2 regions of the uncultured Stenotrophomonas sp. genome follow, and region 2 is predicted to be linked to the other one. Evidence: predicted binding sites of a transcription regulator. Region 2 holds the regulator's gene; the other holds the start of a gene.
What was found. Region 2 encodes FliA, which starts transcription of late flagellar genes. Its sites were predicted from a motif close to TAAAGTTTNNCNNNCNNNGGCCGATAA; they were not measured.
Positions count from the first base shown of each region.

Region 1 (4,458 bases), on a different contig from region 2:
AACGCGACCCACCGCGCCAGCGTGATGGCGATCATCGTCACCGTATCGCTGCTCACGCTGCTCGCCGTGGCCATGGGCGTGGTGATCTCGCGCGCCATCACCGGTCCGATCCGCCAGGCCATGCATGCCATCCAGTCGGTGGCGCGTGGCGACCTGTCGGTCAACATTCCGTCCAGCACCACCGCCGATGAAGCCGGTCGCATGCTGGCCGCTACCCGCGACATGACCCAGATGCTGCGTCGCTATTCCAGCGAAACCCAGCAGATGGTTGAAATGCACGCCGGCCCCGACATCAGCCACCGCATCCCGGAAGACTTCCCGGGCGTGTACGGCCAGCTCGCGGTGGGCGTCAACACGGTGATCTTCGAGCACCTGGATTCGATCCGCGACGCGATCGACGTGCTCAACCAGTACGACGCCGGCGACCTGTCGCGGGACGCGCGCCGCCTGCCCGGCACCCGCGCGATCCTGCACGAATCGATGGACGCGGCCAAGGCCAGCCTGCTGGCGATCAATACCCAGATCCAGACCCTGGCCCAGGCCGCTGCGGCCGGCGACTTCAGCCAGCGCGGCGACGCGCAGCGCTTCGATCACGATTTCCGGATCATGATCGAACACCTCAACACCATGATGGACGTGGCCGACGGCAACCTCTCGCAGCTGTCGCACCTGCTGCAGGCCATTGCCAACGGCGACCTCACCGCCCGCATGCATGGGGAGTTCCACGGCGTGTTCGCCAGCATGCGCGACGACGCCAACACCACCGTCGCGCAGCTGACCCGGATCGTCAGCCGCATCCAGCATGCCTCGGGCAGCATCAGCACCGCCGCCGGCGAAATCGCCTCGGGCAACAACGACCTGTCGCGCCGTACCGAGCAGCAGGCCGCCAACCTGGAAGAAACCGCCGCCTCGATGGAGGAACTGACCTCCACCGTGCGCCAGAATGCCGAACACGCGCGCCAGGCCAACCAGCTGGCGATCGGCGCGCACTCGGTGGCGTCGCAGGGCGGTGAGGTGGTCGGCAAGGTGGTCAGCACCATGCACGAGATCGACGCCTCCTCGCGCCGCATCGCCGACATCATCACGGTGATCGACGGCATCGCGTTCCAGACCAACATCCTGGCGCTGAACGCGGCGGTGGAAGCGGCGCGTGCCGGCGAACAGGGTCGCGGCTTCGCCGTGGTCGCCTCCGAAGTGCGCACCCTGGCCCAGCGCTCGGCCAGTGCGGCCAAGGAGATCAAGGGCCTGATCGACGAATCGGTCGGCAAGGTCGCCGAAGGGTCGGCACTGGTCAACCAGGCCGGCGCCACCATGGGCGAGATCGTGGCGTCGGTGCAGCGCGTGACCGACATCATGGCCGAGATCTCGGCCGCCTCGCAGGAACAGTCCGCCGGCATCGAGCAGGTCAACCAGACCGTGATGCAGATGGACGAGACCACCCAGCAGAACGCTGCGCTGGTGGAGGAAGCCACGGCGGCGGCGCGTTCGATGGAAGAACAGGCCGGTCAGCTCAACGACGCGGTGGCGCTGTTCAAGCTGGATGGCCAGGCGGTGGCCGCCGCCGTGCCCGTGCCGGCCATCACGGGCGGACGTCCTGCCGCGGCACGTCCGCGCAGCGCGCCGGCACCGGTGCGCCGACCGGCGGTGCGCGAACCGGCGCTGGCGGGCGAAGGCGACTGGCAGGAGTTCTGATCGCAACGGTCCGTCACCCTCGACACCCCGCTCCGGCGGGGTGTCGTCGTTGTGGCGTACCGCACTCCATTGCACCGCACAAAAGGCCCTACACAGATTCGCCCTACATTATTGTGAACCGCTGCCGATAAACGGACAGAGACCTGATTTCGCACGAAATCTGTACCCGCCCAACGCAGCAGAGTCCATGTCCGAAGGCAGCCTTGAAACCCACGACGCGTCCCACGCCGACCACGATGACGGCGCGGACGATCGTTACCTGGTCCGCAACCCCCGGCAGATCCGCCAGCTGCTGCAGGCGTTGATCGACCAGCGCTCGCTGCTCACCGCCCACCTGGGCGGCCGCGACCAGTCGTTCCCGACCGCGATCCTGGAGCTGGACGAGGACGACGACTACCTGCTGCTGGACGGCAGCCCGTCCGAATCCTCCAACCGCGCGGCCGAAGAGGCTGGCCACCTGCTGTGCTTCGCCCAGCTGGACCGGGTGATGGTGCGCTTTCGCCTGGACCACCTGGAGCGCACCGGCGGCCACGGCCACGTGGCCTTCCGCGTTCCCTTCCCCACCGAACTGGTGCACCTGCAGCGTCGCGAGCTGTACCGGCTGGAGACGCCGGTCACCGATTCCCCGCACCTGCTGTTCCCGATCAACGAGGACCGCAGCGAGGCCCTGCACCTGCGCGTGGTCGACATCAGCGGCGGCGGCCTGGCCGTCACCGTACCGGCGAACTGCAACGCGTTCTCGCTGCAGAAGCGCTATGACGCCCGCCTCGACATGCCCGACACCGGCGCCATGCAGGTCTCGCTGATCGTCTGCAACCAGCTGGCGCAGAAACTCCCCAACGGTGTGGAAATGAAGCGCATCGGCATGCGTTTCGACGGCCTGCCCCGCGGCGGCGACAGCGCCATCCAGCGCTACATCTTCCGCATCGACCGCCAGCGCAGCGCCCGCAAGAACGGGGAATGACAGCGACGTAGGAACCGATTCGGAGGCCCGCGCAGGTCCGACCGTTGGTCGGACGCTCTTCCCTAAAGTCGTCGCGATCCAGGCCGATATCCGGAATGACGCCCCGGTTTTCCGACCGCCACGCCCGACCCAGGATTCCTTCCATGAACGACAGCAACCCCAACGCCGCCAGCAGCGGTGGCGAGTACCTCAGCTTCACCCTCGGCGCCGAGCACTACGGCGTGGACATCCTCAAGGTCCAGGAAATCCGCGGCTATGACTCGGTCACCCGCGTCCCCGACGCCCCCGACTACATCAAGGGAGTGATCAACCTGCGCGGCACCATCGTCCCGGTCATCGACCTGCGCCTCAAGCTGCGCCTGGACGACGCGCGCTATGACGCCTTCACCGTCATGATCGTGCTCAACGTCGACAACCGCGTCGTCGGCATCGTCGTCGACAGCGTCTCCGACGTCATTCCGCTCAGCGCCGACCAGATCCGCCCCACCCCCGAATTCGGCGCCGCCGTCGATACCCGCTTCATCTCCGGCATCGGCACCCAGGACGACCGCATGCTGATCCTGCTGGATATCGAAACCCTGCTCGACAGCGCCGACATGGGCCAGCCTGCCGCCGTCGAAGACGCCGCTGCCTGACCCACCCCCCATTGCGCCGGATCGGATCGATTTTCGTTCAACAAAAATCCTTCAGTTCTGTCGCGAATGGCCGATAGCTGGATTCAGGAACCGGCTGCGTGGGCTCACCCACCACCGGGCCAACTATCCATATCCCCCGGAGAACTCCCGATGAAGACCCTGCCCACCCTGCTGTCGATCGCCGTCCTCGCCGCTTCCGCCTCCTCCGCCTTCGCCCAGTCCGCCGAAATGATCCCGCCGGAGCTGGCGGCGCGTTCGGTCGGCAAGGACGGCATGGTCTGCGGCAAGGTCGAAAAGGCCCGCTACGCCGAAGGCTCCGAAGGCCAGCCGACCTTCCTGTACATGGGCGGCGCCTTCCCGCGCCACACCTTCTCGGCCCGCATCGCCGGCGAAAACCGCGGCAAGTTCAGCTTCCCGCTGGAAACCCTGGAAGGCAAGACCGTCTGCGTGATCGGCAAGATCGCCCGCGACGCCTCGCGCGCTGAAATCGAAGTCAGCTCGCCGTCCGGCCTCAAGCTCGCCAACATCAAGTAATAGCCCCATGCCCTGCCACGCCGGCCCGCGCCGGCGTGGTCGTTGCAACCGGGCCTGATGCCCGGGCGCGTCTGCCACCGGAGAGTGCACCACCATGCAATGGATCAAGAACCTCAAACTGATGCCGAAGTTGATGCTGACTTTCGGCGTAATCCTGCTGGTGATGCTGCTGCAGGGCGTGGTCGCCTACCGTGGCCTGCACTCCCTCAACAACGTAACCACCGAACTGGCCGGCAACCGGATGGAGAGCATCCGCCTGGCCGGCGAAATGCGCGGCATGCTCGGTGAATACCGCAACTCCGCCTACCAGGGCCTGATCCGCGCCAGCGACGACGTCAAGGCCGAAGCCAAGACCCGCGCCGCCGACCTGCGCGGCAAGATCGCCGCCTCGATCAAGAAGTACCCCGAGCTGATCGACAGCCCGCAGCAGAAGAAGCTGTTCGACGCCTTCGCCAAGGACTGGAACGACTCGCTCGCCTCCTACGACGCCGTCACCGAAATGCTCGAGCTGGACCTGCCGGACGACGCCGTCGATACCTTCGTCGGCGAAACCCGCACCAAGCACCTCAAGGCCTCCGCCGCCCTGGAGACCCTGATCGCCGAAGACAACCGCCTTGCCCGCGCCTCGCGCGA
Region 1 is NZ_CAUQPH010000126.1:1,748-6,205, reverse strand. It holds gene RWO33_RS16485 (methyl-accepting chemotaxis protein) at 1-1,692, shown strand, start outside; gene RWO33_RS16480 (flagellar brake protein) at 1,880-2,656, shown strand; gene RWO33_RS16475 (chemotaxis protein CheW) at 2,800-3,291, shown strand; gene RWO33_RS16470 (hypothetical protein) at 3,442-3,825, shown strand; partial or broken gene RWO33_RS16465 (methyl-accepting chemotaxis protein) at 3,920-4,458, shown strand, end outside.
Region 1: a site for FliA is predicted at 2,720-2,746, ahead of RWO33_RS16475 (chemotaxis protein CheW). Genes of this name have one in related genera too.

Region 2 (4,458 bases):
CGCTGCGGGTCTTGCCCTGCGCTTCGCGCAGGTCGGGCATTTCGATGCCGTGGTCGATCGCATTGCGCACCAGGTGCACCAGCGGGTCGGCCAGTGCTTCGACCAGGTTGCGGTCCAGCTCGGTTTCCGCGCCGACCAGTTCCAGCTCCACTTCCTTCTTCAGGTTGCGGGCCACGTCGCGGGCCACTTTGGGGAAGCGCGAGAACACCTTGCCGACCGGCTGCATGCGGGTGCGCATCACCGCCGACTGCAGGCGCGCGGTGGCGATGTCCAGGGTCGACACGGCACGGTCGAGTTCTTCGTCGTGCAGGCGTGCACGCAGGGTCTTGAGCCGGTTGCGCGAGAGCACCAGTTCGCCGATCAGGTTGACGATGGCGTCCAGGCGCTTGGTGTCCACGCGCACGGTGTGTTCGGCTTCGGCCACCGGCTTGTTGGCGGCCGGCTTGGCTGCAGCCGGTGCCGGAGCAGGGCGAGGTGCCGGCGCGGGCGCGGCTGCCTGCAGCGCGCCGGGGGCGGCGCCTCCATGCAGCTGGTCGAGCAGTGCTTCGAATTCGTCTTCGCCGATCAGCCCGTCGTCGGCCTTTTTCGTGGGCGTCACGGCGGTGGGTGCGGCGCCGCCGTGCAGGGTGTCGAGCAGCGCTTCGAACTCGTCGTCGGTGATCAGGTCGGGGTTGGCCGGGGTGGCGGCCGCCACCGCTGCGGGCACGGCCGGGCCGTTGACGTCGAACTGCGCGATAAGCGCCGGCGGCGCATAGCCCGGCTCGGTGCCGGCGGCCACCGAATCCAGCATCGACTGCAGGTAGTCCAGCGACTGCTGCGCGGCATCGAAGTGATGCGCCTGCAGCACGGCCTGGCCGGAACGGGCCATGCCCAGGGTTTCCTCGGCGGCGTGGCACAGTTCCACCATCGCCTGGATGCCGAGGAAGCCGGCACCGCCCTTGAGGGTGTGGAAGCCGCGGAACACCGCGTTGAGCTGGTCGCTGTCCTGGGGCGACTGCTCCAGCGACACCAGCTGTTCGCCGAGGCGATCCAGGATCTCCTGGGCCTCGAGGATGAAGTCTGCAGCAATGTCGTCCGGAACAGCACTCATGATTTCAAAGCCCCAAATCGGAAAGCAGGTCGTCGGCGTCCACCTGCGACACCTGGTGGCGGTCCAGGCCGGTCACGGCCGGGCCGGCCAGTCCGTTGTCGCGCTGGCGTGCGGCGGCCTCGTCCGGCGGCGGCAGGCCAAGCGCACCGAAGCCTTCGTGCACGCGGCGCACGATCCCCACCACGCGGCGGATGATCTGCCCGGTGAGATCCTGGTAGCTCTGGGTGAGCGCGATCTCGGTGAGGTTGTGGCGGATGCGGTCCAGCTGCTGGTCCTGGTCCGGGCTGAGCCCGTCGGCACGCAGCTGCTCGGTGAGCGCACGGCATTCCTCGGCCAGGTCCAGGGTGCGGTGGGTGGCCTGTTCGGTCATCGCCACCACGTGGTCCAGGCGCGCGCAGGCATCATCCAGCTCGCCGGCTTCGCTAGGCAGGGTAGGCAGTTCGCCCAGCGCCTGGCCCAGTTCGCGCGCAAGCCGGTTGAGGCCGGCCATCATCGGCTGGGTGCGCAGTGCGGCCAGCGCGTCGATTTCCCGGCGCCAGCCGGCTTCGTCGCCGCTTTCCAGCGCGGCCAGGGCATCCTGCAGGCGCTGCACCAGCGCTGATTTGTCGCGAAGGGTTTCCATCAGGCGCTGGCCGCCAGGCGCTCGAAGATCTTGCCGAGCTTCTCTTCCAGGGTCTGCGCGGTGAACGGCTTGATGATGTAGCCGTTCACGCCGGACTGGGCGGCTTCGATGATCTGCTCGCGCTTGGCTTCGGCGGTGACCATCAGCACCGGCAGGGTCTTGAGCTTGGCGTCGGCGCGGATCGCCTTGAGCAGGTCGATGCCGGTCATCACCGGCATGTTCCAGTCGGTGACCACGAAATCGAACGGCTGGCTCTGCAGCAGGGCCAGTGCGGCATGCCCGTCCTCGGCTTCGGCCGTATTGGTGAAGCCCAGATCGCCCAGCAGGTTCTTGACGATACGACGCATGGTCGAGAAGTCGTCGACGATCAGGATACGCATGTTCTTGTTCAAAGCACTTTCCTCGGTATCAGTTGTTCTCGAGGCCGGCGTCGGCCGCCTCGAAGATCTTGAGTCGGCCACGCAGGCGCAGCACTGCCTGGCCATGGATCTGGCAGACCCGGGACTCGCTGACCCCGAGCACCGCGCCGATCTCCTTCAGGTTCAGTTCCTGCTCGTAGTACAGCGACAGCACCAGCTGTTCGCGCTCGGGCAGCAGGCCGATCGCATGGCCCAGTTCGCGGCCGAACTCGCCGCGCTCCAGCACCTGCTGCGGGGTCGGGCCGCCCTGGGCCACGGTGTCCAGCTCGCCCTGGTCTTCGATCCGCGATTCCAGGCTCAGCACCTGGCCACGTGCGGCGTCTTCCATCAGGCGCAGGTAGTCGGGCAGCGGCATGTCCATCGCTGCAGCGACCTCGGTGGCGCTGGCGGCGCGGCCGGTGCTCTGCTCCAGGCGGCGGATGGTGGAGGCGGCATCGCGGGCGCGGCGGTGCACCGACCTTGGCACCCAGTCGCCACGGCGGATCTCGTCGATCATCGAACCGCGGATGCGGATCGAGGCGTAGGTTTCGAACGAGGCACCCTGGTCGGCGTCGTAGCTGCGCGAGGCCTCGATCAGGCCCATCATGCCGGCCTGGATCAGGTCGTCCACTTCAACGCTGGCCGGCAGGCGCGCAGCCAGGTGGTGGGCAATGCGCCGGACCAGGTCCGAGTGCTGGGCAATGCACTCGTTGGCGGCGGCGCGTTGCACCTCCTTGTATTGTGCGGCGCCTTTCATGCGGCCACCCCGCGTTGCTTGAGGATGCGCTCCAGGAAGAACTCGACCCCGCCGCGCGGCTCGGTCGGGGCCTGCCAGCGTGCGGTGCGGCGGGCAATCTCGGCGATCGCCTGCGCGGCCGGGCTGGACGGATAGGCCTTCACCACCGGCTGCTGGCGCTGCACCGACAGGCGCAGCCAGTCGTCCTGCGGCACGCAGCCCAAGTAGTTCAGCGACACGTCGGCCAGGAACTTCTCGCACACCCGGCTGAGCTTTTCGTACAGCACGCGGCCTTCGTTGGGATCGCGCACCATGTTGGCCACGACCTGGATGCGGTCCACGCCGCGCTCGCGCGAGAGCACCTTGATCAGCGCGTAGGCGTCGGTGATCGAAGCCGGTTCGTCGCAGACCACCACCACGGTGTCCTGCGCGGCCTGGCAGAAGGTCAGCACGCCGTCGGTGATGCCGGCGGCGGTGTCCACCACCATGAAGTCCAGCTCGCGTTCCAGTTCGGAGAACACGTTGACCAGGCCCACGTGTTCGGCCGGCTGCAGCTCGGCCATGTGCCGGCGGCCCGACGCGGCCGGGACCACCAGCACGCCGTTGGGGCCTTCCAGGATCACCTCGTCCAGGGTGCAGCGCCCGGCGACCAGGTCGGCCAGGGTCAGCTTGGGCTGCAGGCCCAGGATCACGTCGATGTTGGCCAGGCCGAGGTCGGCGTCCAGCAGCAGCGTGCGCTTGCCCATGCCGGCCAGCGCCACGGCCAGGTTGGCCGACACGTTGGTCTTGCCCACGCCGCCCTTGCCGCCGGTCACGGCGATGGTGCGCACAGGGCCGAGCGGCTGGCTGCGGGTGGCCGACAACGGGAAGGTCCTGGTCAGGTTTTCATACTCACGCGACGGCATGGTTCAACTCCGGGTTGCAGGGCATATCGGCCGCGCGGCGCAAATCTTCAAGGCGAAGTACAAGATTGGCCGCACTGGCCCGGTGCAGGTCTTCGGGAACGTCCTGGCCGTCGGTGACCCAGGTGATCGGCAGGCGGTGGTCGACCGCCACCGACAGCGCGGTGCCGAAGCGGCCGGTCTCGTCGAGCTTGCTCAGCACCACGCCCTGCGGGTTGGCGGCGCTGAAGCGGCGGACCACTTCGTCCATGTCGCTGAAGCTGGTGTTGGCCGGCAGCACCAGCAGGGTGCGGACCTGCCCGGCGGCGCGCAGCCACTGCAGCTGGGCGGCCAGGGCGCGGTCGCGCGGGCCCAGGCCGGCGGTGTCGATCAGGACCAGCTTGTAGTCCTTCAGGCGTTCCAGCAGCTGCGCCAGGTCGCTGCCGCTGTTGGCTTCGTGCACCGCGATGCCGAGCTGGCGGCCGAAGCCGTAGAGCTGTTCGCGGGCGCCGATGCGGGCGGTGTCGGTGGTGACCAGGGCGACGTCGCGGGCGGCATGCGCTTCGGCGAAGCGCGAGGCCAGCTTTGCAATGGTGGTGGTCTTGCCGGCACCGGTCGGGCCGACCAGGGCGATCACCCCACCGGCCTCGAGCGGGTCGACCGGGGCGATCGGCAGCTTCTTCGAGAGCAGGCCGAGCATCAGCCCACGGCCACGGTGCGCTTCGGTGTCC
Region 2 is NZ_CAUQPH010000146.1:3,787-8,244, forward strand. It holds gene RWO33_RS17390 (chemotaxis protein CheA) at 1-1,090, opposite strand, end outside; gene RWO33_RS17395 (protein phosphatase CheZ) at 1,095-1,712, opposite strand; gene cheY (chemotaxis response regulator CheY) at 1,712-2,104, opposite strand; gene RWO33_RS17405 (RNA polymerase sigma factor FliA) at 2,121-2,867, opposite strand; gene RWO33_RS17410 (MinD/ParA family protein) at 2,864-3,751, opposite strand; partial or broken gene RWO33_RS17415 (AAA family ATPase) at 3,738-4,458, opposite strand, start outside.